3 regions of the Halotolerantifilum yawarlongkerapense genome follow, and region 2 is predicted to be linked to each of the others. Evidence: riboswitches for the same ligand, from Rfam matches in the RefSeq annotation. Region 2 holds a riboswitch; each other region holds the start of a gene.
The links. A riboswitch is a leader RNA that binds a small molecule or an ion and turns the genes downstream of it on or off. The one in region 2 is predicted to bind S-adenosylmethionine.
Positions count from the first base shown of each region.

Region 1 (10,160 bases), 250 kb from region 2:
AGTACAGCGTCATCCTGAGATCGGCTATCGCATCATGAACTCCGTTCACGAGATGACAGAGTTTGCAGAGATCATCCTATCTCATCATGAACGCTATGACGGAACAGGCTACCCCAAGGGGCTGACGGGGGAACGGATCCCTGTAGAAGCACGCATGATCGCCCTTTGTGATGCCTATGATGCGATGACCACTGAGCGCCCCTATCGCCCGGCAATGACCTTTGGAGAGGCGATCGAGGAGATCGAGGCCCATGCCGGTAGTCAGTTCGATCCGGATATCGCCCGGGTCTTCGTCAACCTAGTCCAGACTGAAACCCAGGAATAGAAAACTGATGCGGCGCATGTTCCGGTAAATCCAGAACATGCGCCGCATTTTTTCTCTTCAATCGAGATGAAAAGGTGTTTCTTGGTAGACGTGATAATTCAGCCAGTTGGAAAAGAGTAGGTTGGCATGAGACCGCCAACGAACGACCGGCGGTTGGTCGGGATCATCTTTCCGGTAGTAGTGTTTCGGGGGTGCGATGGATAGTCCCCTGCCCAGGTCCCGGCGGTATTCTTTATCCAGCGTATCGGGATCATACTCCAAATGACCGGTTACGTAGATCTGACGTTCGTCACGGCTCATCACAATCCCTGCGCCCACTTCTTCGGAATCGCCGAGTACCACGAGATCCTGGTGCTTATTGATTTCTTCGGTCTTTACTTCAGTGTGCCTGGAATGAGGAACGGCGAAGAGATCATCGAAACCCCTCAAAAGTGGATAGGGATGTGGATGGATGTAGTGATCGAAAACACCGAAGGCTTTCTCGGGCAGAGGATGCTTTTCAATACCATACCGATGATAGAGAGCAGCCTGAGCTCCCCAGCAGATGTGAAGGGTGGAGGTCACATGATCTCGAGCGTAATCCAAGATCTCCGTGAACTCTTGCCAGTAGTCTACCTCCGAAAAAGGGAGTGTTTCCACTGGTGCGCCTGTGATAATCATCCCGTCGAAATGACGGTGACGTATGGCTTCGAAGGCTGTGTAGAAACGAAGCAGATGCTCTCGAGAGACGTTGGTCGGTTGATAAGAAGAGGTCTGGAGAAGGGTGACCTCTACCTGCAAGGGGGTATTGCCAATCAATCGGAGCAACTGTGTTTCGGTCTCGATCTTTGTAGGCATCAAATTGAGAATCACGATCTGAAGTGGCCGGATGTCCTGGTGGATGGCCCGGCCTTCCTTCATGACGAAAATATTTTCCTCCCGGAGGGTGGTTGCGGCGGGTAGGGATTCGGGAATCACGATGGGCATGGGGTCACTCCCTTTCTGTGGTGGCGATTGCGAGCGCCTTGTCCATATCCTCCAGAATATCCTGAAGATCTTCAATGCCCACAGAGACGCGGATGAGATCCGGCAGTACACCTGAGGCCCTTTGTTCTTCTTCGGTCAATTGACGATGCGTTGTACTGGCCGGATGGCTGACCAGGGTACGGGTGTCCCCCAGGTTCGTCACATGTGTGGCCAATGCTACATTGTCGATGAAAACCTTGCTGGAGGTGGCTCCACCTTTGACTCCAAAGGTCAAGATACCCCCCACACCATCCGGCATCCACTGGGTGGCCAGGGCATGACTGTCGTGACTAGCTAGACCCGGATAACAGACCCAACTGACATCGGGATGCTTTTCAAGATGACGGGCGAGGCCCAGAGCATTCTCACAGTGTTTCTTGATTCTAAGCGGTAGTGTCTCCATACCCTGTGAGATCAGAAAAGCATTGAAGGGAGAAATGGTGGGACCGAGGTCACGCAGAAGCTGAACGCGAGCTTTGACAATATAGGCAGCGGATCCGAAGGTATCTACATAGCGCATGCCGTGATAGCTAGGATCGGGTTCCGTTAGTCCCGGGAATTTTTCTGGATCCCACTCGAAACCCCCACCGTCCACAATCACCCCTCCCATGCTGTTACCGTGTCCCCCCAGGTATTTTGTTGCGGAGTGTACAACAATATGTGCGCCCAGTTCGAGGGGGCGGCACAAGATGGGCGTCGCGAAGGTGTTATCGATGACCAGTGGGACGTTGAATTTTTCCGAGAGGGCTGAGAATTTTTTGAAATCCAGTAGATTAAGGCCCGGGTTGCCGATGGTCTCCGCAAAGAGAGCCCGCGTCTCGGGGCGAAATGCCTGCGCGATAGTCTCGAGAGAGGCATCGGGGTCCACGAAGGTCACTTCAATGCCCATTTTTGCAAAGGTGTTTGCGAAGAGACTATAGCTTCCACCGTAGAGTGTATTGGCAGCCACGATGTGTTGCCCCGAGGTACAGATATTGAGCAGCGCCAGGGTAGTGGCTGCTTGGCCAGAGGCAGTGGCCAGTGCGCCCACACCTCCTTCGAGCGCTGCGATCTTCTGTTCGAAGGCATCGTTCGTCGGGTTGTTGATCCGTGTGTAGATGTTGCCGCCCTCTTCAAGATTGAACAATCGTGCGGCGTGGTCTGCGTCCTGAAAAGCATAGGCCGTCGTCTGGTAGATGGGGGGGAGCATGGCTCCTGTAGCATCCGGTCGATAGGACCCGTGCACTGCAATGGTTGCTAGCTGTTTACTTTGAACGGTCATCTCGTTTTCCTCCTTATCACAAAAAAAGCACATCTTCCCGGCAAAAAGGAGAAGATGCGCTTGGTCAAGCACTTCGTTCCTTTCATCTGCCAGATAACTTCTGCTGGAATTAGCACCGTTTCGAACGAGTCGATGGTTGCTGAGGTGTCGTAGGGCCAGTCCCTCAACCTCTCTGGATGAAAAGCGTATTGAATTTGATGTCTATGATAACAGGTTGCAAGAAGGCTTGTCAATTCGTTTTCGAAAAATTGCGTCAAAACAAGGGCGTGCAATCGTTTTCCAGATTCAAAACGCTGCAGTGTAGTGAAATGCAAGCTTTGCGACGGTTGGCACAGGTCTTAAACACCCTGTTGAAATCTCGACATTTCCGTTGACAGGCACCAGAGGTGCTGTTAGAATATTCAGTAATTACCTCGAAAGCCAATGCGGAAGACATGAGGCACAGCGCCAGTACGTTCAACAGAGAGTCGGTCGTGGCTGAAAACCGACAACCTAGCTGGATCCTTCTCACTTCCAAGGCACCGATTTGAACACAAGCCTTCGCTTGTCATTAGATGCGGTCGGATGATCCCGTTATCGATCGAGTGATCTGAGCATTTATTCGGATCCACTGAGTTTCAAGGCTGCGAGGCCCTGAAAAAAATGGGTGGTACCGCGGGACAAACATCTCGCCCCAAAGATTGGGGCGGGGTTTTTTTATGCAAAAAAATCGAGTGAAAGGGGCGATCGATGTGGAGAAAATGACAGGTGCGATGCTGATTATCAAAAGTCTTGAAAGTGAGGGCGTCGATACGCTCTTCGGATATCCCGGTGGTGCCGTTCTTCCGCTCTATGATGCGCTGGGCGACTCGCGAATCCGGCATATCCTCGTTCGGGGGGAACAGGCGGCGGCCCACGCGGCAAACGGCTACGCCCGGAGCTCCGGGCGCCCGGGTGTTTGTCTAGCGACATCGGGCCCCGGGGCAACGAACCTGATCACAGGAATCGCCACTGCATATATGGATTCCGTACCGTTGGTGGCCATCACGGGACAGGTACCCAGGGAGCGTATCGGGTCGGATGCTTTTCAGGAAGTGGACATAACAGGAGCGACGGAACCCTTTACAAAACACAACTATCTGGTGAAAAACGTGGAGGACCTCCCACGGATCATCAAAGAGGCCTTCTACATTGCGCGAACCGGTCGACCGGGTCCTGTGTTGATCGATATCCCCACGGATGTGCAGCAGGCCACGACTGACCGTTGGCAGGCGATGCCTCTCGATCTACCCGGTTACAAACCAACCGTTGCAGGGCACCCCGGTCAAGTGAAAAAATTGGCCGAACTGTTAAACAAAAGCAAAAGACCGCTGATTATTGCCGGTGGCGGTATAGTGGCTGCAGGGGCGAAACAAGCCCTGAGAACGTTGTCCGAACAGGTGGGGATACCCGTGGCCACTACTTTCATGGGCATCGGGGCTATCGCGACGGATCATCCTTTGAGTCTGGGCATGATCGGGGGGCAGCACGGTGTTCACGCGGCCACGCTCGCTCTTGAAGAAGCCGATGTACTCCTTGTCATCGGTGCAAGGATGGCCGACCGGGCGACAGGTGCCACCGGTGGATTCGGTCACCGCGCGACCATCGCCCATGTGGATGTGGATCCGGCGGAAATCGGAAAGAATGTCAGAGTGGATTTACCGATCGTTGGCGATGCGAAGAACATTCTCGAACAGCTTCAAGCAGAGCGTATCCATCGGTCGGGTGGCGGTTGGATCGAAAAAGTCACCTCTTGGAAAAAGATCCATCATGGGGTTGGTCGTATCTCCGGGGGCGTTCATCCGATGAAGGCACTCCAGCAGATCGGACGAAGGATGCCAGCCGACACCATCGTGGTGACAGATGTGGGGCAACACCAGATGTGGGCGGGACGCTATCTCGCGATCAAGGAGGAGAGTCTGTTTCTTTCCTCCGGAGGATTGGGAACGATGGGGTACGGATTGCCTGCGGCCATCGGGGCCAAGGTGGCCAATCCCGACCGCGAGGTGATCTTGATAACCGGCGACGGATCCTTCCAAATGGCGATGGCTGAGTTGGCTACTGCCTCGGCCGAATCCGCGTCGATTAAGGTTTTTCTGTTCAACAACAATCATCTCGGGATGGTGCGTGAGCTCCAGGACCATTTTTGCGAACAAAGGCACAGACAAGTGCACTTGAAGGGGAATCCGGACTTCTCCATCATCGCTTCGGCCTATGGTTTCGAGGGGAGAAGAGTCATTGATGACCTTGCTTTTAGCGAGGCGTTACCGAACGTCTTCCGGGGAGAGCAAACGGTATTATTGGATCTCATGGTCTCTCCCGATGCAGCGGTGATCCCGAGGAAGGGAGATGAAGTGGTATGAGAACAATCCTGAGCATCAAGGTGCTCGACCACGCCGGCGTGCTATCGAGAGTCGCCGGGCTATTCAGCAGACGCGGATTCAATATCGACAGCCTAGCTGTAGGCGTTACGGAAAAACACGGAATCTCCAGAATGACGATCGTGGTCGATGGGGACGAAGCACTGATCGAGCAGATCACCAAGCAACTGAACAAGCTGATCGATGTGATCAAGGTATCGATTATTGATCACGATCCCGTCGCAAGGGAGTTGGCGCTCCTTCGTATTCATGCACCGCAGAAGAATCGGCAGGAGATCCTGAAGACACTGGAAGTGTTCCGCGCGCGTATCGTGGGCATGGATCAATCGACGGTAACAGCAGAGGTGACCGGTGAGGGGCAGAAAATCGATGCGCTACGCGATCTGATGCTCACCTATGGCATCCAGGAGATGGTGCGGACGGGAACCGTGGCCATCGACAGACGACAGCCGAAAAACCAAGAGGGGGTTGAATTGAGATGACAGATCAAATTTATATTTTTGACACAACACTTCGTGATGGGGAACAGTCACCGGGAATCAGTTTGAACGTTGAAGAAAAACTAAAGATTGCCAAACAGCTGGCGATCCTCGGTGTAGACGCTATCGAGGCGGGATTTCCCATCGCTTCGAAAGGAGACTTCGAAGGGGTCAAGGCCATCGCAAAGAGCGTCCGCGGTCCTGTGATCACCGGATTGGCCAGAGCGGTCAAGGCTGACATCGATCGTGCTTGGGAAGCACTTCAGTATGCTGAGAAGCCGAGGATCCATACTTTTATCGCGACCTCGGACATCCATATGGAGTATAAGCTCAAGATGACACCGGAGGAAGTGATCGATCGAGTCCGCGAGATGGTGGGTTACGCAAAAAGTCTCTGCGAGGATATCTCTTTCTCACCGGAAGACGGGTCACGCACGAGACCTGAGTTTCTCCACCGCGTACTAGAAACCGCTATCGAGGCGGGGGCCACGGTACTCAATATTCCGGATACCGTGGGCTACAGTACACCAGAAGAATTCGGGCGGCTGATCCAAGGGATCAAAGAGAAGGTAAAGGGAATCGACAACGTGATTTTGAGCGTTCACTGTCACAACGATCTAGGATTGGCCGTGGCCAACTCCCTCGCCGCCATCACAAATGGCGCCAGGCAGATAGAGTGTACCTTGAATGGCCTAGGCGAGCGAGCTGGTAACGCCGCACTCGAGGAAATCGTGATGGTGCTCAGGACCCGCGGAGACCATTACCCCTATCATACCCAGGTGATCACCGAGGAGATTCACCGGACGAGTGCCCTGGTCAGTCATCTGACGGGTGTTCAGATCCAACCGAACAAGGCGATCATCGGAGCCAACGCCTTCGCCCATGAATCGGGCATCCACCAGCACGGTGTCATGAGCCATAGGGAAACCTATGAGATCATGACACCGGAATCCATCGGCTTGAAAAAGAGCCAGATGGTACTCGGCAAGCACTCTGGTCGACATGCCTTCGAGGAAAAATTAAAGGACCTCGGCTATCGTGACATCGGCATGACCGTCTTGAACAGCGCCTTCGAGCGGTTCAAGGATCTTGCCGACAAAAAGAAGGCTGTACTCGATGAGGACATCGAGGCCCTGCTTAGTGCGGAAACCTCCGATACCCCGTCGATCTACACCTTGGATTACTATCATATCTCCAGTGGGAACACCTTACTGGCCACCTCAACCGTACGTCTCAAGCGAGAAGATGTTTGCGTGGAGGAAGCTGCCTGTGGTGATGGTCCGGTGGACGCGACATACAAGGCAATCGACCGGGCAACGGGACTTGAAATCACATTGAAAGAGTACTATATCAAAGCGGTTACCGGTGGGAAGGATGCCCTCGGTGAAGTGACGGCTAAGGTCGAGAGCGCTGGGAAGCTGTACATCGGTCGCGGCGTGAGCACAGATGTCATCGAAGCCAGTGCCCGCGCCTATATGAGCGCGGTGAACAAGGTGCTGTTCGATCAAATGGAAGTGGAAAACGATGAGCGAAAAGGAGCGTGAACCCCTTGGGGATTTAAGACGTAAGAAAAAGATCATGACCTTCGACACAACATTACGAGACGGTGCACAGGCCGAAGGTATCGCCTTCACCGTGCTCGACAAGATCAAGATTGCACGGGCCCTCGATCGGTTTGGCATCGACTATATTGAGGCGGGTAATCCCGGATCGAATCCCAAGGATTTGGAATTCTTCGAACGCACGGAGGAGCTACACCTGGAGCGTGCAAAATTGACGGCCTTCGGTAGCACCAGACGTGCCGGCTGTTCCGTGGAGGAGGATGAGAACGTAAGGGCCCTGGTCTCGGCGGGGACACCAGCGGTGGCGATCTTTGCCAAGGCGTGGGACTTTCATGTGACAAAGATCATTCGAACGACCTTGGAAGAGAACCTAGCGATGATTCACGAGACCGTCAGCTATCTCAAGGCGATGGGTAAGGAGGTCATCTTTGATGCGGAGCATTTTTTCGACGGCTACCGCGAAAACCGCACCTATGCCATGCAAGTGCTGGCAGCCGCCGAAGGAGGCGGTGCCGATTGGCTCGTCCTTTGTGATACCAATGGCGGAACACTACCTGAGGAGATAGCCCGTGCAGTAGAAGACGTGGACAAGACCCTTGGCACCGCGGTGGGTATCCACTGCCACAATGATATCGGCATGGCCGTGGCGGCTTCGGTTTCTGCCGTCCACCACGGGGCCACGATGGTGCAGGGGACCATCAACGGTTACGGGGAGCGTTGCGGCAATGCGAATCTCATATCGATCCTGCCGACCCTTCAGTTGAAGGGAACCTACACCTGCGTTCCTCCGGAGAGGATGAAAGAGCTCATGCTCTTGTCGCGCACCGTCAGCGAGCTTGCCAACCTTGCTCCTGACGAACGGGCGCCCTATGTGGGCAATAGTGCTTTCGCACACAAGGGGGGAATGCACATTGATGGCGTGCGTAAGAATCCCCGCTCCTTCGAACACCTCGACCCCGCTTGGGTGGGCAACGATCGCCGTGTTCTGATGTCGGAGGTGTCAGGTAGAAGTACCATCCTGGACAAGATACAGCGTGTGGCCCCATGGGTCACGAAACAATCGCCCGAGACACTCGATCTCATGGAGAAGCTCAAGACGCTCGAGCACAATGGTTACCAGTTCGAGGGGGCTGAGAATTCTTTCGATCTATTGATCCGACGGTTGATGGGCCTCCACCGGACGTTTTTTAAAGTCGTGGATTACCGTGTGTTCAGTGATGATCACCGCAAAGAGGAAGAGAGTGCATCGGCGGTGGTGAAGCTGGTGGTCGACGACAAAGAAGAGATGACGGCAGCAGAGGGAGACGGGCCTGTGAATGCACTCGACCGTGCGCTCAGGAAGGCGCTCCGGGTCTTTTATCCGGAGCTCGATCGGATGCGCCTACTCGATTACAAAGTACGAGTGCTAGATACTGATCGGGCAACGGCGGCCAAGGTCCGCGTGCACATCACATCGACTGATGGGCGCAGTGTTTGGGGAACCGTTGGCGTATCAACGAATATTATTGAGGCGAGCTTCGCGGCTTTGATCGATTCCTTCGAATCATTTCTTTACAGCGAATCTAATGCACTTCAGAAAGGGGAGACAGCTAATGGGCATGACCATGACTCAAAAGATACTAGCAGCTCACGCGGGGCTTGAGAAAGTGGAGGCTGGTGACCTGATCACCGTCGATCTCGATCTTGTCCTCGGTAATGATATCACGACACCCGTGGCACTCAAGTCCTTCCAAGCCATTGGAAAAGAGGACGTTTTCGACCGGGAGAAAATTGCTATTGTGCCCGATCACTTTGCACCGAACAAAGACATCAAATCGGCCGAGCAGTGTCGCGTGATCCGGGATTTCGCGCACGAAAAAGAAATCAAGCACTACTTTGAAATTGGCCAGATGGGCATCGAGCATGCCCTGATTCCCGAAAAGGGATTGGCCGTCCCTGGCGATGTCATCATTGGCGCCGACTCCCACACCTGTACCTACGGTGCACTGGGCGCCTTTTCAACCGGGATCGGGAGTACGGATATGGCCGCCGGAATGGCTACCGGACGCGCCTGGTTCAGAGTGCCCGAGGCAATTCGTTTTGAGCTCACAGGACAGATGGGACCTTGGGTGAGCGGAAAGGACGTGATCTTACATATCATCGGTGAGATCGGCGTGGATGGAGCCTTGTATCAGTCCATGGAATTCACGGGCGGAGGAGTAGCGAACCTGACGATGGACGACCGGTTCACCATCGCCAACATGGCTATCGAGGCGGGAGCTAAGAACGGAATCTTTGAAGTCGACGAACGAACCCTGGCTTACGTGGAAGAGCACAGCGCGAAAGAGCCCGTGGTGTACCGGTCGGATTCCGATGCATCCTATGTGCGAACCATTGAAGTGGATCTGTCGACCCTGAGGCCCACTGTTTCCTTCCCCCACCTACCGGACAACACGCGAACCATCGACGAGGCGGGTGAAGTGACCATCGACCAAGTGGTCATCGGTTCTTGCACCAACGGGCGCCTGGGTGATTTGCGCGCTGCCGCTGAGATCCTGAAGGGACGCCAGGTCCATCCAAAGGTACGGACACTGGTCTTCCCCGCTACGCAAAAAATCTATCTTGAGGCCATGCGAGAGGGGCTGATCGAGATTTTCATCCAGGCGGGTGTCGCTGTGAGCACGCCGACCTGCGGACCATGCTTAGGCGGACACATGGGCATCTTGGCCAAGGGCGAACGCGCCGTGGCCACGACCAATCGAAACTTCGTGGGCCGTATGGGGCATCCGGAGAGTGAGGTCTATCTGGCCAGCCCTGCCGTCGCTGCCGCATCGGCCATCACGGGAAAACTGTCTTCACCGGAGGAGGTGCTGTAGATGAAAGGAAAAGCGATCAAATACGGACATAATGTAGATACCGATGTGATCATTCCAGCACGGTATTTGAACACCAGTGATCCAATGGAGCTAGCCCAGCACTGTATGGAGGATCTCGATGCAACGTTTATCGATAGGGTGGATGACGGCGATCTCATGGTGGCGGGAAAAAACTTTGGATGCGGATCGTCCAGAGAACATGCGCCGGTGGCGATCAAAGCAGCGGGTATCAGCTGTGTAATCGCAGAGACCTTCGCCCGCATTTTCTACCGGA
Region 1 covers NZ_CP199719.1:1,272,953-1,283,112, reverse strand. The annotation lists gene ACULM0_RS06285 (PAS domain S-box protein) at 1-325, shown strand, start outside; gene metA (homoserine O-acetyltransferase MetA) at 383-1,291, opposite strand; gene ACULM0_RS06275 (O-acetylhomoserine aminocarboxypropyltransferase/cysteine synthase family protein) at 1,296-2,591, opposite strand; SAM riboswitch class I at 2,671-2,774, opposite strand; gene ilvB (biosynthetic-type acetolactate synthase large subunit) at 3,290-4,972, shown strand; gene ilvN (acetolactate synthase small subunit) at 4,969-5,472, shown strand; gene ACULM0_RS06260 (2-isopropylmalate synthase) at 5,469-7,013, shown strand; gene cimA (citramalate synthase) at 6,994-8,673, shown strand; gene leuC (3-isopropylmalate dehydratase large subunit) at 8,624-9,886, shown strand; gene leuD (3-isopropylmalate dehydratase small subunit) at 9,887-10,160, shown strand, end outside.
Region 1: it holds a riboswitch for S-adenosylmethionine, as region 2 does, so the genes downstream of both, ACULM0_RS06275 (O-acetylhomoserine aminocarboxypropyltransferase/cysteine synthase family protein) here and metK (methionine adenosyltransferase) in region 2, are expected to answer to the same signal.

Region 2 (10,160 bases):
GTACTCTTTCACGTGGATCACCCTTTTTTTCAGGAGAAAACCTTCCGTGGCCGCACTTATCCGAAGTAAATTTTTCTGAGCCGCCCAAAACGCTCGAGCACACCCGAGCGGCGATCGTTCTGGTCCGTCGTGTCGATCATCTGCTGGAGGTAGCGCCGACTGCCCACCAGGACCACCAGCTCTTTGGCCCGCGTCACCGCCGTGTACAGGATATTTCGGTTCATCAGCATGGGTGGACCGCCGGTGAGGGGCATGATCACCACGGGGAACTCGTTCCCCTGGCTCTTGTGCACCGTGACGCAGTAGGCGTGCATGAGCTCGTCGAGTTGGTTCATCCCGTAGTGCACGCGCCGGTCGTCATCGAAAAAGACCCGCACCGTGCTGGCCTCCTTGTCGAAGGCCTCGATGATCCCGATATCGCCGTTGAAGACGCCCTTGCCTTCTTCGCCATCCGGGGTCACCCAGTCGATTTCATAATTGTTCTTAATCTGCATCACCTTGTCGCCGACCCGGTAGGTGTTCCCTGCGTAGGCCTTCTCGTCCTTGCCCGGCGCCGCGGGGTTCAGCAGGTTCTGACAGAGGAGATTCAGGCTGTTGACCCCCACCTTGTACTTCTTCATGGGGCTGAGCAGCTGGATGTCGTAGAAGGGATCCACATCGTAGTAGTCCTTGAGCCGGTAGCTCACCAGATCACCGATGGTCGAGAGCACTTTCTCCGGTGTCGGTGCATCGATGAAGAAAAAGTCTTTTCCCTTCTCGTTGAGGATCGGCAGGTCCCCCTCCCGGATCCTCCGGGCATTGAAGGGGATCATGCTCTCCTCCTGCTGGCGATAGATCTTCTCGAGGCGGAAGACCGGCAGGATCTCGCTCTGGATGATATCCTCGAGCACCTTACCCGGTCCCACGCTGGGTAGCTGGTGGTGGTCGCCCACCAGGACCAGCCGCGTGCCCGGTGCCAGGGCCGTGAGGAGGTGGTGGGCCAGGATCACATCCACCATGCTGACCTCATCGATGATCACCACGTCGGCACCAAGGGGGTTGGCCTCGTTCCTGCCGAAGGACAGCATCTCCTCTTCTTCGGAGAACTGATATTCCAAGAGGCGGTGGATGGTCTTGGCCTCGAGACCCGTGGTCTCGAACATCCGCTTGGCGGCGCGCCCTGTGGGAGCCGCCAGGGCCACGCGCTGGTCCAGGGCGTGGAAGACGGAGATCAGTCCCTTGATGATGGTCGTCTTTCCCGTACCCGGTCCACCGGTGATCACCACGACGCCGCTCTGGTAGGCGCCCGCGATGGCCTCCCGCTGTTCTTCCCCCAGGGAAATATCCTCTTCCTTCTCGTAATGGCCGATCAGGTCCTCGATGGTCTCCAGGTAGTCAAGCTCCGTGGCCCCCTGCTTCAAGCGGAGCAGGTTGGCGCAAAAGGTCGTCTCGGCATGAAAGAGGGCCGGCAGGTAGAAACGCTCGCCATCCAGGTTCACGCGACCGTCGATGGCCATGTCCATGAGCTCCGTTTGGATCTGTTCGGCGCTCACACCGATGAGAAAGCGCGTGCGCTCCACCAGCGACGCTTTCTCCGAGTAGGTGTGCCCGGCGCTCACGTCCTCCGCCAACACGTGGAGGAGGGCCGCTTGGCACCGGTAGGGGGCGTCGCGCTCGATGCCCATCTTCTGGGCGATCTGGTCGGCCAGCTTGAAGCCGATCCCACGTACTTCCTCGGCGAGGAGGTAGGGGTTCTCCCGGATCATCTCCAGGGCCTCTTGGCCGAAGCGCCGATAGATCTTCATGGCCACCCCGGTGGAGAGGTCGTACTGCTGCAGGCCCATGAGCACGGTCTGCAGAGCCCGGTTCTCCGAGTAGCTGGCCACGATCTTGGCCAGCTTCTTCTTGCCGATCCCGTGGATCTCGAGCAGGCGCTCCGGGTGCTCATCGAGCACGGCAAAGACGTCGTCTCCAAAGGCATCCACGATCTGGCCCGCTAACGTTTCCCCCACGCCGTCGATCAGACCGCTCGACAGATAGCGGATCACCTGACGACGCTCCGTGGGCAGCACCTCTTCACAGGTGGTCACCTTGAACTGCTCGCCGTACTTGGGGTGGCGTGTGAACTCCCCCTGCAGGGCGAAGTCCAGTCCCTGCTCCAGGGTCGGCATGATGCCGTTGGCCGTGACGAAGCCATCCTCCGTCTCGATAATGGCCACGGTGTAGCCGTTTTCGTCATTTTTATAGATAATATCTTCCACAGTGCCCCGAAGGGTGATCATAAACGTTCCCACTTTCCAAAGATTCCTACACATTCCCCCTTAGTATATCAAAAAAGATCCCCGCTGGACTAGCCAGAGGAGACCTTTTGTGTAGATTTTCCACTTTTTTCTATAAGAAAGTTGCCATCGACAGCCAACCGTCCTGTTCGAGATAGGAAGATGCTTTTCACCGCGTGTTACAAAGCAGTTTGGGCCTGCTGCGCTTCCACCGTTGACGGGGCACATCCACTTGCCGTATCATGAGGTCAAATGAGAAGAGCCAGACCGAGAGGGGGAGTTAGCATGAAAGAGTTACCGTGGATGTTAAATTACGTCGATTCCATGATGGTCGTTGATAAGAACCTGCAGGTGCTCTATACCGTTCGGATCAACGGGTGGTCCGAATCCGAGCCCATCGTCAATGATTACAGCGCCTATTCGAATATGTACTACTTCGATGTCTACCCGCAGTTGGACCCACAGGAAAGTACCATGAAGACCTGTTTGAAAACGGGCAAGGTCATCTACCAGAAGAACCAGACCTTCAAAGATTTTCGCGGTCGCATCTATCACACGAACAACATTACCTTTCCCATCATCCGTTTCGGTGAAATCGTCGGGGCCATCGAGCTTTCCCAGGATCGCACCTCCCTCGACGACCTCCAACGGTCGTCGGAGCGGACGAAGCCTAGGGACCCATCGCGGACCAACCTGCACGCCTACGATCACCACATTACTTTCGATGACATCATCACGCAGAACAGCGAGCTCCTCGACACGATCGAGCGCGCCAAGCTTTATGCCAAACTGGACAGCCCGGTCCTTCTCTACGGAGAAACCGGCACGGGTAAAGAACTCTTCGCCAGCGCTATGGTCAACCACAACCCCGATCGCAAGGGGCCCTTTATCACCCACAACTGCGCGGCCACACCCGAGAACCTATTCGAGTCCATTCTCTTCGGTTCGACCAAAGGAGCCTTCACCGGTGCGGAAGACAAGAAGGGCCTCTTTGAACTGGCCGATGGCGGCACACTCTTTCTCGACGAGCTCAACTCCATGCCCATCCACCTGCAACCTAAGCTCCTGAGGATCCTACAGGACGGCATGGTCCGACCGCTGGGTAGTACCAAGGAGACACAACTGGAGGTCAAGGTCATCGTGGCCATGAACAAGAATCCGCTCGAACTGATGAGAGAAGGAAAACTCCGCGAAGATCTTTTCTATCGGCTCAGTAGCAACACCCTCTACCTACCTCCTCTTCGCGAGCGCAAGGAAGACATCTACGTCTACGTCGAACACTTCCTCAAGCAGGCCAGGCAGCGTGGAGCCGGGGCCCAGCGCCTGTCCCCAGCACTGATGGATCTCTTTCTCCACTATTCCTGGCATGGCAACGTACGGGAACTCAAACACGTGGTCGAGGCAATGACCACCATCACTTCCGATCGCATCCTACAGACCAAGCACTTACCCGCCTATTTCAAAGAAGCGGTCAACAGCCTTCAAAACCAGGAATCCTCACAAGATCTGGAATCCTATACCAAACGCCCGATTCAAATGTCCCTCAGAAAACACCTGGAGAAGGTAGAGCGGGAGATGATCCTGCGTGCCCTGACGCACTCCCGAGGAAATATCGTCAAGGCGGCCGAGATCCTAGAGTTACCGCGCCAGACCCTCACATACAGAATGAACAAGCTGGATATTACCCCCTAGACCCCGTCTCGGTGACAGTTTTTCGCCATTTCAGGATCGTTAGTGACGAAAAGCCGTCACATCTTTCGGAAAACGTTTTTCATATGCTCATTTATTGGCATTTTGTAATGGTTCAAACTGCACACTTCGCTCAAAGTTAGTGATTGCAACCCTTCTAACCTTTTCAGAATATTGGCACAGCCTTTGCACTATCCTAGGGTAGATCATTCTCAACAGACAGAGAAGATCACATGGAACTTACCGGATTGTACAAGCAAAGGACTGAAAAGGGAGGAAGTACAGTATGAAAGTAGCCATCTTAGGATCGGGCAACGGAGCCTGTGCAGCGGCGGCAGACTGGTCACTGGCAGGGCATGAGGTGAGTCTCTTTGATTTTGAGGCTTTTCCAGCACAAATCGACAAACTCAACCGGGACAAGGGCATCCGAGTAGAAGGTGAACTGGAGGGGTTTGCCCCCATTCTCTATGCGGGCCACGATATCGCCGAAGCCATCCGCGACGCCGCGTTGATCCTGGCCATCGGGCCCTCTTTTAGCACAGAGCCCTTTGCCGAGACCATCAAAGAAGTCATCGAGCCGAATCAGGTCTATATCGTCTGCCCCGGTTCCTTCGGAGGCGCCCTGATCACGAAAAAAATCTTCGGCGATCACCCCAAAGCCTCACAAGTCTTGATCGGGGAAACATCGACGCTCCCCTATGCCTCTCGGATTCTACCTTCGGGCGGCGTCAAGATTTTCCTAAAACTCAGGGGCGGTCTCTACCTCTCCACCATTCCCAGTGGCGACCTCGACAAAGCGCTCAAACTCTTCCAAGCGGTCTATCCCCATACGGAAGGCGCAAAGAATGTCTTTCAGACCATGCTCCAGAACTCGAACCCCGTCCTCCATCCCTCGATCACACTGATGAATGCCGCTCTGATCGAACGGACCAACGGCGACTTCCTTTTCTACGAGGAGGGCATTACACCGGGTGTGGCCAATCTCATGGCTGCCGTCGATCGCGAGCGCCTGATGATTGCAGAAAAGCTCGGCGTCACGATTCTACCGGACAACGAGCTCGGCGTACTCCAGGGCTATATGGAAGAAGCCACCTACCACGAAGGCTACACCAAAGCTCCGGGCTTCCAGGGGATCAAGGCGCAATCCGCCCTCGACCACCGCTATCTCAATGAAGATGTCGGCTACGGTCTGGTCTTCATGTCCCACATGGCCGACCAACTGGGGATAAAAACCCCGCTGATCGACTCCGTGATCGCTGTAGCCTCTGCTGTCCGACAGAAAGACTACCGATTCGAGGCCGTGCGTACCATGGCCACCATCGGGATCACGGTCAACGAGGTCTTGGATGAAAAATTTGAAGCTCTCTACCAGAAAGAGGTGAACTAATATGGATCGATCTTTACCTAGCTTGAATGCATCCCTGGCTATCTTGCTCTTCATGATCGTGGGTATGTCCACAGGTGTTTTCCTCCTGAGCATCCCCATCCATATCACCCTGCTCCTGGTCACCTCTTTTGCGATTTTGGTCCTGATGCTCGGTGGTGCCAAATGGGAGGCCATCATGTCGTCCATCGAAGAAGCCGGAAAGCTGGCCCTCCCTCCGCTCCTGATCCTTTACATCATCGGTACCCTGATCGGAACGTGGATCGCCAGCGGTACCGTGCCCCTGATCATCTACTGGGGCTTGAAGCTGATCAACCCTTCTATGTTCTTGGTCACCTCAACGATCATCGCAGCCATTGTGGCCCTGGCCACCGGTAGCTCTTGGTCCACCGCCGGTACGGTGGGTGTGGCGCTCATGGGCGTCGGCGCTGGTCTCAGTGTGGACCCTGCCATGACGGCAGGTGCCATCATCTCCGGTGCCTACCTGGGCGACAAAATGTCACCCCTCTCCGATACCACGAACCTCGCACCAGCCGTGGCAGAGGGTGATCTCTTCGACCACATCAAATCCATGATGTACACCACGGTACCCGGATTTGCTATCACCCTGGTGATCTTTGGTGCCCTGGGGATGAACTACGGTGGTACGGTCAACACCGCTTCCATCGATGCCATCCTCCAGGTGATCGAGCAGAACTTCAACCTCAGTATACTCACGCTCATCCCACCGGCCATCATCTTAACGGCCGCTATCAAAAAGGTCCCTTCCCTGATCACGCTGGTGAGCGCCACTCTGGCCGCGGCGGTCTTGGCCATCTTCCTTCAGGGAGAATCCGTCACATCCATCGCCGGCATCTTGAATAGCGGTTACGCCTCTGCCAGCGGTATCGATGAAATCGACACCCTCCTGAGCCGCGGGGGGCTCCAGAGCATGAACTGGACGGCCAGCCTCGCCATGCTCGGCATCACGCTGGGCTCTGTACTGGAGAAGAACGGCGTCCTGGAAGTGCTCCTCGGTCAAGTGGTCCGCCTCACCAAATCCATCGGTGGACTCGTCACCTCCGTCGTGCTCAGTGCCATCGGCCTCAATATGATCACGGCCAGCCAGTACACGAGCCTCGTGATCACGGGCCGCATGTTCGTCGGGGAGTACAAGAAACGCGATCTCCTACCCCAGACCCTTTCGAGGACTCTCGAGGACTCGGCCACGCTGACCTCGCCCCTTGTACCGTGGAACACCTGCGGCGTCTTCATGGCGGGTACCCTGGGCGTCAGTACCCTGGCCTACGCGCCCTATGCCATCCTTTGTTGGGTGGTCCCGATCATCTCGATCGTTTACGGACACCTGAACAAGTTCCAGTGGAAGACCGGCGAGATCGAGAGTGCGAAAGTCTACGCTGTCACCGCAGAGAGTTAAGACAAGATCAAACGGCCCCGGATCCTAGTTTTCTAGGATCCGGGGCCGTTCTCTTACCGCTAAAAAGGCACTTTCGTCGTTGCCTCGCTGATACTGCTTTTATTGTTTTGGGTCCGTTTACAGACCCGCTTCTTCCTTCAGGAGAGCAGCCTTGTCCGTGCGCTCCCAAGGCAGATCGATGTCCGTTCTACCGAAGTGACCGTAGGCGGCCGTCTGACGGTAGATTGGGGCGCGGAGGCCCAGCGTATCGATGATCGCAGCGGGGCGCAGGTCGAAGTGCTTGCGCACGAGCGTCTCGATCAGGTCTTCGTCCACCTTGTTGGTGCCGAAGGTTTCCACCAGGATGGAAACGGGCTCTGCCTTACCGATGGCGTAGGCCAGCTCCAGTTCGCACTTGTCGGCCAGCCCAGCGGCCACGACGTTCTTCGCCACGTAGCGGGCTGCGTAAGCAGCCGAACGGTCTACCTTCGTCGGATCTTTCCCGCTGAAGGCTCCGCCGCCGTGACGCGAGTATCCACCGTAGGTATCCACGATGATCTTGCGGCCCGTCAGGCCAGCATCACCCTGGGGGCCTCCGATGACGAATCGGCCCGTGGGGTTGATGTAGTACTTGGTCTCCGCATCCAGTAGGTCCTCAGGAACAATGGCCTTCACCACGTGCTCGATCAAGTCGGCCTCGATCGTAGCAAGGGCTACGTCCTCGCGGTGCTGGGTGCTGATGACCACCGCGTCCACGCGGTAGGGCTTGTCGTCGCGGTACTCTACCGTCACCTGGGTCTTGCCATCGGGGCGCAGGTAATCCAAGATACCTTCCTTGCGTACATCGGCCAGACGCTTGGCCATCTTGTGGGCCAGGCTGATGGGCAAGGGCATAAGCTCTTCCGTCTCGTTACAGGCGAAGCCGAACATCAGACCCTGGTCACCGGCACCGATGAGCTCGTACTTGTCCTGTACACCGCTGCGGTGCTCTAGGGACTCGTTGACGCCCATGGCGATGTCCGCAGACTGTTCGTCGATGGCCGTGAGCACGGCACAGGTTTCACTGTCGAATCCATATTTTGCACGGGTGTAACCGATCTCGCGAACGGTCTGTCTCACGACCTTGGGGATGTCTACATAGCAGTCGGTCGTGATTTCGCCGGCGATGAGCACGAGTCCAGTGGTCACACTCGTCTCACAGGCCACGCGGGCCTCGGGGTCTTGCATGAAGATGGCGTCCAGAATCGCATCGGAAATCTGGTCGCACATCTTGTCTGGGTGTCCCTCGGTTACTGATTCCGAGGTAAAAAGTCTTTTTTTCACAGTCGATACACCTCCAAAAGGGTTAGCTGAATAGGAAAAACTCCCGTTCTGGCATAAGCGCGCGAGAAGAGAGTCGGTTCTTTCGTCTCCTTATCTTCCAGGCATCCAGAGCGCCTGTAGGACTTAGCACCTTACCCTCTTTCAGGCAGGTTGCCGGACTTCGCGGGGCCTAATCCCTCCGTCTCTCGCAATAAGGTTATGTTGTTTTGCAGTTTGTACTATACCACAGGAAAATACCGTTAGCAAGAATTTTTCTTAGGAATACTAGATTTTTTTGTCCGCGTGACCACGTCTTCCCCAAAAGCCCTTAGCGGGGGAGACAGATCGTCACCGTTGTTCCCTGGTTTTGGTCGCTCGTCACATCGATCTGCCCGCCCATCTCTTTTTCCACCAGGTGGCGGGTCACGTGGAGGCCCAGGCCCATTCGGTGCGTCCCTTCCTTCGTGGTGTAAAAGGGATCGAAGACCCTGGCTAGGTCCCCTTGGGGGATACCCACCCCATCGTCTCGAATCCGGACCGCCAGGTCCTCATCCTCTCTCACCTCGATGGTCAGGGTCCCGCCTTCCTCTTTTTTTCCGATGGCCTCCAGTCCATTCTCGATCACTTGGAACAGGATCCGGTTCATCGGCACCTCCCTACAGGTGAAGGGAGTCACCTCATCCATGTCCACCTTTACCATCACTTGATCACCGATCAGGGGCGACAGCAGGGACAAGACCCGGTCTAGGGCTTCCCCGAGGTTGTAAGGGGTATTCCCTTCTTCCCTTTCTCCTTCCGTGTAGGAGGTGAAGGACCGGATCACCCCTTCCACATAGCCGAGAGCGCGGTCGATCTCAGACAGGAGGGACTGCGCCTTTCTTTCTCCAACCCTGTCTTTCTCCTCTTGCAGGGTCTCCAGCCTATCGCGTAAGACCTGCAGTGGAATCGCCAGCTCGTGGGACAAGCCCGCCGCGAGATCGCCGACTTCCTCCAGTCCCTCCTGGTCCCGAAGGGCCGTCTGGGTCCTCTCCAGTTCCGAAAGCACATCCGCTAGGTGCCGGTTCTTTAGGATCAGGGTCTCCTCGATTTTTTTCTGCAGGGCGATATCCGTTTTGTAGGCCACGTAGACCGTCTCATCGGCGAGATCGAGCGGCAAAATCCGAGCACGCTCCCAAAAAAGCGATCCGTCCCTGCGCTTGTTGTGGAACTCACCGAGCCAGGGACGGCCCGCCTTGATCTCCTGCCACATCTCTTGGTAAAAGGCGTCGGACTGCTCGCCCGAACGCAGGATGTTGGGATTTTCGCCGATGACCTCCACCAGCTGGTAGCCCGTCATCTTTTCAAAATGGTAATTCACATATCGGATGTGCCCGCGTTCATCGGTGACCAGAATGCTGTTCTCACCGTAATCCGCGATTTTCTTGAAGAGCTCCCGCTCCTTCTCCACCAGGGCCAGGGACAACTGATCGGCCAGGAGCTCGGCGAGCAGGGCGTACTTGTCCTTCATCTCGTGTAGCACCAGTTCCACGCGACCCCGACCGCCCCTCACCATCTCGTTGATCCGGTGGTGTTCCGTCTCCTTCTGGTAGGCCCGATCGATGGCGACTCCCAGTTCCGGGCAGGTCACGGCGATGTGAATCAAATCCTGGTCTTTGTAGGCCTCGATGATTCTCTTGATCTTTTCTTCCATGGCTAGGCCCGCCCTCCTTTTTGCTTTACACGGCGCGTGATGAAATCGATGAGCGTTGCGTCCGTCTGGTGCTTCAGGAGGAAATGATCGGCCCCCATGACCTTGGCGACGCTCTCGTGGGTGGGATCATCCTCTCCGGCGTAGACGACCAGCTCCGCCTGGGGCAGGGCCACCTTCATTTCGATCAGCATCTCGTAGACGGCTTTACCCGTCATCTCGTGATCGAGGACGCAGAGATCAAAGGACTCCTCCAGGTAATTGAGCGCCGAGTTCCCGCTATCCACCGCGACGCACTGCGTCACCGCCGGTGCGATTTGTTCCTGCAGCCGCTCCCGGCGCTCCGTCTCCCTCTCTATGATCAGTACTCTCATGCTCTAGGCTCCTCTCCCGGGAGAAAAATCTCCCTTACTCCTCCCGCACTTCGCCCTCCCAGTTGGGCTG
Region 2 covers NZ_CP199719.1:1,526,764-1,536,923, forward strand. The annotation lists gene ACULM0_RS07415 (GGDEF domain-containing protein) at 1-12, opposite strand, end outside; gene recD2 (SF1B family DNA helicase RecD2) at 57-2,261, opposite strand; gene ACULM0_RS07425 (sigma-54 interaction domain-containing protein) at 2,544-3,950, shown strand; gene ACULM0_RS07430 (NAD/NADP octopine/nopaline dehydrogenase family protein) at 4,234-5,334, shown strand; gene nhaC (Na+/H+ antiporter NhaC) at 5,336-6,748, shown strand; gene metK (methionine adenosyltransferase) at 6,866-8,050, opposite strand; SAM riboswitch class I at 8,138-8,247, opposite strand; gene ACULM0_RS07445 (two-component system sensor histidine kinase NtrB) at 8,358-9,719, opposite strand; gene ACULM0_RS07450 (response regulator) at 9,722-10,090, opposite strand; gene ACULM0_RS07455 (PAS domain-containing protein) at 10,125-10,160, opposite strand, start outside.

Region 3 (10,160 bases), 240 kb from region 2:
CTACCCATCCTGATAGCAGTTTAGCTTTTTGCGGTCAAATGTTTGGTGGAATTACTTCTGGTCGAAATTTACAATCATGCACTTATAAAATATACAAAAAATTCCAATTAAGTCTTGCTATTGCTTGCATCTAAGAATATAATATTTGTATATTTACAATATAGAGAATAGATTCTAAATTATGTAAAATATTTCTGTTTCGTTAATCCTCATTTTAAAGAATGACGAGTGGTTAGGAGGTAATAATCCAATCCTATACGCAAGAAAAACACCGCAAAGAAGCTGAAGCAATGAATATCTGTTGAAGATTGATGCGATCAAATTCCCTGTGTTTTTTACGAACAGCCAAGAAAATTACTTGGAACGTCATACCACGTAGCTTAAAAAAGCAATAGGCATTGAGGAGGTTACATTAGGATGAAGTTGACAACTAAGTTTGCATTCATAATACTCTCCATTATTATCGCGATCGGGGTTTTTGGGTACTTAACTGTGAATTCATTGCATGATATTAGTGCAATAACCAATGAGCATCAAAATAGAAATTCACCCGCGATGATTACTTCTTTATCATTACAAAAAGATATAATCCAGATTCAACAATGGCTCACAGATGTATCAGCAACTAGGGGAAAGCCAGGATTTGATGATGGATTTGATATGGCAGAAGAATTCTATCAGAGTGCTAAGAACAGAATTGAAACGCTAAAAGAACTTGGAATTGATCCTGAAATGATTATTACGCTATCTAATAGTTTAGAAGAATTTTACGAAATGGGAATAGTCATGGCAAACACCTATATAGATCAAGGGACTGATGAAGGAAATATCTATATGGAACAATTCGATCCTTTTTCCGAGAGAATGGAACAAAATATTGAAGTGCTTATCATTGAAGCAGAGAACAATTTCATCACAGGAAATCAAGTAATAGCTAGAAAGCTAAGCAGTTTGTATAACCTTTCCATCATGCTATTTAGCATCGTAATGATCGTTTGTCTAGCTGCATTTGCTTTAGTCAAGAAATTTGTGATAAAACCAATAATTGAAGTCACGATGTACGCCCATAAAATTGCTAACTTAGACATAGTAGAAAATATTCCAGAAAGTCTGCAAAACAAGAATGATGAGGTGGGAGAACTTTCAAATGCACTACAGGGCATAACGAATAATCTTAGAAACATTATTAATGAAGTCAAGCAATCATCAGAGCAAATAGCCTCATCATCAGAAAAATTGTCTACTACTTCCAAACAGTCATCACTAGCCGCAGAAGAAGTTGCTCGGACCATCGAAGAAATTGCGAACGGTGCAAATGATCAAGCTAAAGATACGGAAAACACTTACAACACCATGGAACGACTCGCTAGCATAATGGAGGAAAACAGTCAAAGCGTAGAGGATCTGAATGTTGCATTTAAAAGAATAGATTCCCAAAACGATGAAGGCGTTTTCATTCTAGAAGAACTGGTCGGCAAAACAAAAAATGTAAACGCATCGGCAAATCATGTTTATGGGATTATTCTTAGTAACAACGAGAGTGCTGAAAAGATCGAAACGGCCAGTGAGATGATTCAAAATATCGCTGATCAAACCAATCTATTGGCATTAAATGCTGCGATCGAGGCAGCTAGGGCAGGAGAAGCAGGTCGAGGATTCTCGGTGGTTGCAGATGAAATAAGGAAGCTCGCAGAAGAATCAAATCGATTTACGGGTGATATTAAGTCGGTAATCACTGAACTAAAATCAAAATCCGAACTCGCAGTTCGTACAATGGATGGTGTGAAAGTCACTGTAAATGAACAAAGCCAAAGTGTAGAAGCTACTAAAACGAAGTTTGATGCTATAGCCGAGGCAAGTGAATTGATTAAGACGGTCGTGGTGAAGCTAAATGCTTCAGGTAACCTTATGAAGAAAAATAAGGATAATATCATAGAGCTTGTACAAAATCTATCTGCAATATCAGAAGAAAATGCAGCTGGAACTGAAGAGGTGTCAGCATCCATGGAAGAACAAGCCGCAACGATTGAAGAAATTGCTCACATGGGAGAGAGCTTAGCTACTGTGGCTTCAGAATTACGTCATTTGCTTGAGAAGTTTAAAGTTTAAAGCACTTCCACAATTCATCCCACATTTCAATAAGTGGGGGGGTTCATGCGGACGTTCGCTAGAACGAAAGAAAAGAAAGCAATTGCCCCTGAGAGTGCCATGACGAAGGCATTCTCAGGGGCAATTTTATTACACGTTCATCGGCGAGAAAGGTGACGATCATTTCGCATGAGCAGAGCAGGCAGATGAGCAAAACCCTCTCCTAGTGGACGAACTGGATAATTTTGTAGAATCAATCAATCGCTAGGATGATCTTCCCGTGTGCTTTTTGGTTCAAGATCTGCTCGTGCGCGTCTTTTGCATTCTCGATCGGAATTTCATCTCCAACCTGAGGGCGTAATATCCCTGATTGTAGAAAGGCCCCAATGGCAGCAAGACTCTCTTGGTACTCGCTGGGTGGTGCGTTCCAAAGGGCCATGCCCAGAATAGCCGCTTCCTTCATCATGGCCAGCCTAGGGGAGATCTCCAGACTACCGCGGTTACCGACAACGACAATCCGACCATAGGACGAGATGATTTTTAAATCAGTCTCCAAGTTCACATTGGCCAGGAATTCGATGATAGCATCTGGGCCGCGGCCATTGGTCAGGGAGATGATTTCGTCCATGTTCTCTTTCGTCACATGATCGATCGCATGGTCGGCCCCCGAGGCTTTCACCACGAGTTGTCCTTTCTCGGTGCTGGCTGTCCCGATGACCGTGGCCCCCATGCCTTTTGCCATCTGAACGGCCAGAGAACCGACCCCGCCACTGGCACCGTGGATCAAAATGCTTTCACCCGGCTTGATCTTTGCCCTGTGGAACAAAGCACGATAAGCGGCCAAAGCAGGAATCCCCAGCGAGGCCCCCTCCTGATAAGAGATCGTCTCCGGTAGTCGGTGAACAGTATTCGCATCACAAACGACTTTTTGCGCATAGGTGCCTGTATTTCGCTTGGCCAGCAGTGCGGCAACGAAAACCCGATCACCGACGGCCAGGTGATTCACGCCGTCACCAACTGCATCGACGATGCCAGCACCATCGAATCCTGGTGTATAGGGTAGTGTGGGAATTAAAAAGGAATAAGTACCCGTACGGATATACGTTTCATTCGGATTGACACCAGCGGCAAACAAGCGCACGCGTACTTCATCCGTCTGTGGAATGGGTTCGTTAACATCCCTATAGATTAGTACTTCAGGTCCGCCGAATTCAGTCAATTGTATTGCTTTCATCTCACTTCCTCCTTCTGATTTGGTCTTTTAATGATTCTCTTTTTCATAGTACCCAGATTTTTATATGATACCGGTGCGATCTACTCTGCAAGCATGGTCTGATGAAAGAATACACATGCGAACCCTTTATATATTTTGTGATAGGGGTAAGGATAACGAAAACGTAGGTGAGGATTGTGCTATTAGAAAAACTGGGTCAGAAAAGGTTTCTTTAATAGTGGGCTTTTATTGAAGGGATTCAATTGACAGGTTCCAGTCCTGAATGTTAAAGTTTTCATAAAGTGGTCGAGGTTTTCTGCAACTACTATGAAAAAAGTGGAACCATGGTGTCCACAGAGTAGGAGCAGGACGTTCGTAGGGTGGATGACCGATAGGTCGCGGCCCATGCCGGTCCAACCCGTGGAGCAGAGAGCAAAGGCTTCGAACGTATGGAGAATCGACCCAAGTGGTGAATACATTATTTTCAGATAGGAAACGTATACCATCGATTGTGAAGGCATCGTCAAACTAGGAAAGGAGGATGACGCATTCTCGTATCGCTTTTAAATCGGGCCCAGAGGAGCCCAAGACACTCCCCAATAGTTCGTTTATTGCGTTCACTACGAGAATCGTACGCTAGCAATCTCCTGTGAACGTACTAGGACGAGTCAAGAATATTCCATTAACAGTTGGCAAAGATCGGAGAGACTCATGGAGAAGGGGCCCGCGTTCGCTTTGGATAGTTCAGATCATTTTTTCATGCATCTTTCATTCTAAAAATGATTCCAAAGTGTGAGTGCGTAAACGTGTCACTTCGAGAGAATGTCCGGATCAGTTCAATGAAAGCAAGAGTTTGGAGGAAACAATGAATAAAGGAGAAAGAATTATGGTATCGGAGCAATCCATCACGAGGGGAGCCGATTCAGTAACCATGGAAAAAGCGGAAAGAATTCTAGGGTTTGTCTTGTTGGGCCTGTTGTTGTTCATTGGAAAATCGATGTTGGTTTCCAATATGATATTCTTCCGATTGGTCGTCGGGATTGGACTAGGGTACGCGCTTTCTAGAGCATACACAGGCTTTGCAGGAAGCGTGAACAGGGCGTTGAACGCAGGTTCTACGAAACTGATGCGCGCCATGATGTTCATGTTCTTTATCTCTGCCGTGATCACGGCGGGGCTACTTTTCAACAACGATGTGACTTCTTACGGTCTCTGGATCAACCCGATCAACCTTGGATTGATTTTGGGAGGAATTTCCTTTGGTTACGGTATGGGCTTTTCCACGTGTTGTGCTTCTGGTGTGATGACGGACCTCGTAACGGGACTTCCGCGAGCCTTTGTCACCTTGATTTTCTTCATGCTCGGTGTGTTCGTCGGGTTTCCGATTCAGAATCGTGCTTCGATTGTTCGGGACTCCTGGTTCACGTCGGAGACGGGGCTTAACTTCAAAAATGGCGTATTTTTACCGGACCTCTTTCAATGGGATGGAATGGGCGGTTACCTCGGCGCACTGGGCCTGATCGCAGTGTTCTGCGGTATCGTGATCTACCTTTCGTTCCTTTACGAAAAAAAGAGAAAGCAGACAGGCACGTACAAAGGACTCGATATCGAGCGCCTGCAGGATACATCCGAACCTTTTGACCCCACGAATTTCAAAGTCCTCAGTGAAGATACCTATTACCGTGTCTTCGCTAAACCATGGACACTCTTGCAGGGTGGTCTGGTATTGGCCCTGCTCTACACGGTCCTCATGGGCGTAACACGCTCCGGTTGGGGCGCGTCGACACCTTACGGTCTATGGTGGGGCAAGATCATGATGGTCTTCGGCACACCTGTGGACAGTATCGCGAACTTCACGAAGATGAAACCGTCGGCCTTTTTACTCCCGTTCTTTGAGCATCCCGTATCCGTACAGAACTTCGGGATCATCATGGGGACCTTGGTCTTCATGCTCACCGCCGGTCAGTTCAAAAAGATGTTCACCGCAGAGCTGAAGGTGACACCGAAAGAAGTCGTACTGTTCGCCATGGGTGGCTTCTTCATGGGCTTCGGAACGAGACTCGCCAATGGATGCAACGTGGGAGCACTCTACACGCCGATCGCCAATTTATCGCTTTCCGGTTGGTTTTTCCTCGTGGCTATGGTCGTCGGAGGAGTCATCGGTAAGAAAGTCGCCAACTTGGTGAAAGCATAAGCAGCTTGGTATCAAAACCATCTCCCCTTCAGTAGGGAGGGGGAGAACTACATATAAATATAGAGAACGCGGAAAGAGGAGGCGTACCAATGAGCAAAAGAATTTTGATCGTGGGTGGCGTAGCGGGAGGCGCATCAGTTGCCGCACGTGTGAGACGAATTGATGAACAAGCAGAAGTGGTCATGTTCGAGAGAGGTCCCAATGTTTCTTTTTCAAACTGCTCACTGCCCTACCATCTGTCGGGTATCGTGCCGGAAGCTGACGACCTTGTGTTGATGTGCCCTGATATGTTTGATAAGCAGTACAATATCGAAGCGCGTGTTAACTCAGAAGTCATCAAGGTCATGCGAGATGAGAAGAAAATTCTCGTGAAAAATCTCGTGACGAATGAAGAATACGAGGAAAGCTATGACAAGCTGGTGCTCTCACCCGGAGCCAATGCGATTTTACCGCGTAGCATCGAGGGGATCACGGGTGAAAACGTATTCGTCGTGAGAAACGTTGTGGATATTCGCAAGCTCCAGGGATACATCAACGAGAACAAGATCCAGGATGTTGCTGTTGTCGGTGGTGGTTTCATCGGTTGTGAAGTGGCTGAGAACCTCGAGATGGCTGGAAAGAATGTAACCCTGATCGAAGCCCAGGATCAAATTATGGCTCCTTTTGACTACGACATGGCCCAACTCCTCCATAAAGAAATGCACGACAATGGAATCGATCTCGTTCTCTCCGATGGTGTCTCTAAGATTACCAAAGGAGAAGTGGAATTGGCTTCTGATAAAAAAATCAAGGCCGATGCTGTGATCATGGCTATTGGTATCGCACCGGAAACATCCTTAGCCGTAGACGCTGGTCTGGAGATCGGTGCAACGCGTGGAATCAAGGTCGATCACAATTACCTGACGAACGATCCAGATATCTACGCTGTCGGTGACGCGATCGAAGTCTTCCACAAGATCACGGGCAAACCCACGCGATTGGCTCTCGCTGGCCCCGCCCAGCGACAGGCGAGAGCTGCGGCTGATCATATGTACGGCATCCACCACAACAATAACGGTGTCATCGGTTCTTCCGTTGTTCAGATCTTTGAGCTGGGTGCTGCCTCCACGGGCCTCAACGAAAAAACCTGCCAGGCCGCTGGACTCAGCTACGATGTGGCTTATGTGATTCCTGGTGATATGGTGGGTCTGATGCCCGAGTGTAGCCCTATGCATTTCAAGCTGATCTACGAATACCCGACGGGTAAAATCCTCGGCGCACAGGCCATCGGTGTCGGCAACGTGGATAAACGCATCGATGTCATCGCCACGATGATCACCATGGGTGGGACACTCGAAGACCTCAAAGAACTCGAGCTTTGCTACGCTCCTCCCTTTGGAACGGCGAAAGATGTCGTGAACTTTGCTGCCCTCGTAGGTCTGAACTTGCTCTACGGTAAGTTCAACCAGGTGCGCGTATCCGAAGTGAGGAACCTCGTGGAAAGCGACGCCTTCATCATCGACGTACGCGAGCCCGACGAGTTCGCAGAGGGTCACCTCGTGAACTCTGTGAACATCCCGCTCAGCGAGATCCGCAATCGCCTCGATGAGATTCCGAAGGACCAACCCGTGTACCTACACTGCCGCTCTGCGCAGCGTAGCTACAATGCGGTACTGGCTCTCCAGGGTAACGGGTTTGACAACGTGTGCAACATTTCGGGCTCTTATCTGGGCATTTGTTGTCACGAGTACTTCCGCGATCAGACTACGGATCGCGAAAAGATCGTTACCGCTTACAACTTTAATTAGTCATAACCGGACCCTCCACAATGGAGGGTCTTTTTTCAACAGAAACCATGAGAAAGTCGGCGGGCCTCCTACGAGCGTCGGTTGCGAAGAAATTGGAAGGTTTCTCATCTGATCACTTGTCTGCAGGTGCCAATCTGTGGTAGGATGACTATCAATTAGAACCATTCAGACAATTGCATCGCATTTCTTATCAAGAGAGGCCGAGAGACAGGCTCGATGACGCCCGGCAACCAGCTGTTCCTAAGCATGGTGCTAAATCCTGCATTCCCCGATAAGGGGAATGAAAGATGAGAGCGTCAGATTATAAGATCAAGCGTCGCTTTCTATCAATAGAAAGCGACGCTTTTTTATTTCAGTAGAGGAGGAGAGACCATGTACATCCACGAGCTTGCGAAAAGCAACAAACCACTGATTTCTTTCGAAGTCTTCCCACCGAAGCGAAAGGGTGATCTCAGATCGGTCTATCGCACGATTGAGGAGTTATCCGATCTTTCTCCGGATTTCTGTAGTGTAACCTACGGAGCTGCAGGATCAGAGCGTGGCGAGGGAACCCTGCGTATCGCCGACTGGATCCAAAGGGAGGTAGGAATAGATGCTCTCGCCCACCTGACCTGTGTGGGAGCCACCCGTGAAGAGATGGAAAGGGTGCTCGACACTTTTTCCGAGCGCGGCATCCGTAATATCCTGGCCCTAAGGGGGGATCGTCCGGAGACGGAAGGACCTTTCACATCGGACTTCCACCACGCTTCCGATTTGATTCGGATGATTCGCAAGCGCGAGGCTTTCTCCATTGGCGCCGCCTGTTATCCGGAGGGGCATGTGGAAGCGAAGAGCCTCACAGCCGATCTTCTGCACCTGCGCGAGAAAGCGGGCGCCGGAACCGATTTCTTAATCAGCCAACTGTTTTTTGATAACGAGAAGTTCTATGATTTTCGCAAGGAAATGCGCTCGATCGATATCCATTCTCCTCTGTTCGCAGGGATCATGCCGGTGCTCAATAGACGTCAGATCGAGCGGATGGTGGCGCTCAGCGGCGCCACCTTACCCCCGAAATTCAGGAAAGTACTCATGCGCTACGAGCATGACCCGGATGCACTGCTCGATGCTGGAATAGCCTATGCCGTCGAGCAAATCGTCGACTTGTTCTCCAGTGGGGTTGATGGGATCCATCTGTATGTGATGAATAAACCGGAGGTTGCCCGTCGTTTGGTTCGATCGACACAGAGTATCGTCAAGATGCTCAAGGCGGAGAAATCCGGTGAAAGCAGTGTGAAGCCATATGCTCAAGAAGCGTAAAGAACGCATGCGAGAACAGATCGATCGCACTGCCCTCCTCTCCTACCTACACCATGGGGGAGCAGGACTCCATTCAGAACAGGAAATGGCCATTGAAACGGCCATCGATGAGGTCATCGCAATTTCGAATCCGCGGGCCATCGCTCACGTCTTTCGACTGGCTAGCGTGGAAAAGGGTGTAGCGCTCCAAGAGGGGCCGACCCTCTTATCGCAAGATCTCGCCCGAACGCTTACAGGTGCTGAGGAGGTGGCGGTCGTGGCCTGCACCTTGGGCCACGAAGTCATGCGACAGATCAAGAAGCGCATGATGACACGTCCCTCGGAGGGTGTTCTTTTCGATGCCGCTGCCTCTGCCTTGGTCGAAGCGCTGGCCGAAGTGATCCACAGGGATTTGCCCCGATCCAAAGAACAAACTGTTGGGATACGCTACAGTCCCGGATACGGCGACCTGTCGTTGGAAAGTCAAGAGGAGCTACTTGCGCTGATCGGCGCACAAGAACGACTGGGGATTCACACCAACGCAGGGCATCTGATGATTCCAGAGAAGTCGATTTTATTTCTGGTGGGTATCGGACCAGAAGGTTTGATGCAAACATCGGTAGCTTGTGACCACCGATGTTTGCAATGCGATGCAAAGCTATGTCTGACAGAAAGGAGTCGCACATGAATCGATTCATTGAGCAGCTCAAAAGAGGGATCATCGTTTTTGACGGCGCTATGGGAACGGCTCTACAGAAAAAAGGCTTACCACATGGCATGCTACCGGAGGCTGTGGCTATCGAGCACCCCGATTGGCTAGAAGAAGTCCACAGGGCGCATCTACTGGCAGGTGCCGATGTGATCACTACAGCAACTTTCGGTGCGAACGCAATCAAGTTGAAAAAGGGCGGGTTCACGCCTGAAGAAGTCATTCCGAAGGCGGTGGCCTGTGCACGGAAGGCCATTGACCAACTTGGAGCAGATGATAAGGAACGATTTATAGCCCTCGATCTAGGCCCGATCGGCGGTCTCATGGCCCCTTACGGCGACCTGGATTTCGACGAAGCCTACACTCTGTACGCTGAACAAGTGAAACTGGGCGTCTCCGCTGGCGTGGATCTGATGCTTATCGAAACACAGACCGATCTACAGGAAGCGCGCTGTGCACTCTTGGCGACAAAAGACCATACAGACCTACCGGTGATTGTCACCATGAGCATTGAAGAGAGCGGTCGTACTTTCATGGGAACAGACACGGAGACCATGGCCACCGTTCTCGAGGGCATGGGCGCCACGGCCATCGGACTGAACTGTTCCTTTGGACCCGAGGGGCTCTTGTCCCATATTGAGAATCTTCTCAGCAGCACGCATCTACCGATCATGGTCCAACCGAATGCCGGCCTCCCCACGGTTCGATTCGGACAAACTGTTTACGAAAAGCCGGATGCGGCTTTCCTTTTTCATGCGCGCACTTTTTTTGATCGGGGTGTTTCGATCATGGGCGGTTGCTGTGGGACCACGGCAGAGCACATCCAACTGATCCGACAGGCTGCGGATCAAGCGCCTTTGGTAGAGAGAAGGATCTCGCATATCGCCCGGCTGG
Region 3 covers NZ_CP199719.1:1,289,204-1,299,363, reverse strand. The annotation lists gene ACULM0_RS06335 (methyl-accepting chemotaxis protein) at 418-2,109, shown strand; gene ACULM0_RS06330 (NADPH:quinone reductase) at 2,342-3,322, opposite strand; gene ACULM0_RS06325 (YeeE/YedE family protein) at 4,188-5,495, shown strand; gene ACULM0_RS06320 (FAD-dependent oxidoreductase) at 5,585-7,282, shown strand; SAM riboswitch class I at 7,467-7,576, shown strand; gene metF (methylenetetrahydrofolate reductase [NAD(P)H]) at 7,655-8,578, shown strand; gene ACULM0_RS06310 (hypothetical protein) at 8,562-9,245, shown strand; gene ACULM0_RS06305 (homocysteine S-methyltransferase family protein) at 9,242-10,160, shown strand, end outside.
Region 3: it holds a riboswitch for S-adenosylmethionine, as region 2 does, so the genes downstream of both, metF (methylenetetrahydrofolate reductase [NAD(P)H]) here and metK (methionine adenosyltransferase) in region 2, are expected to answer to the same signal.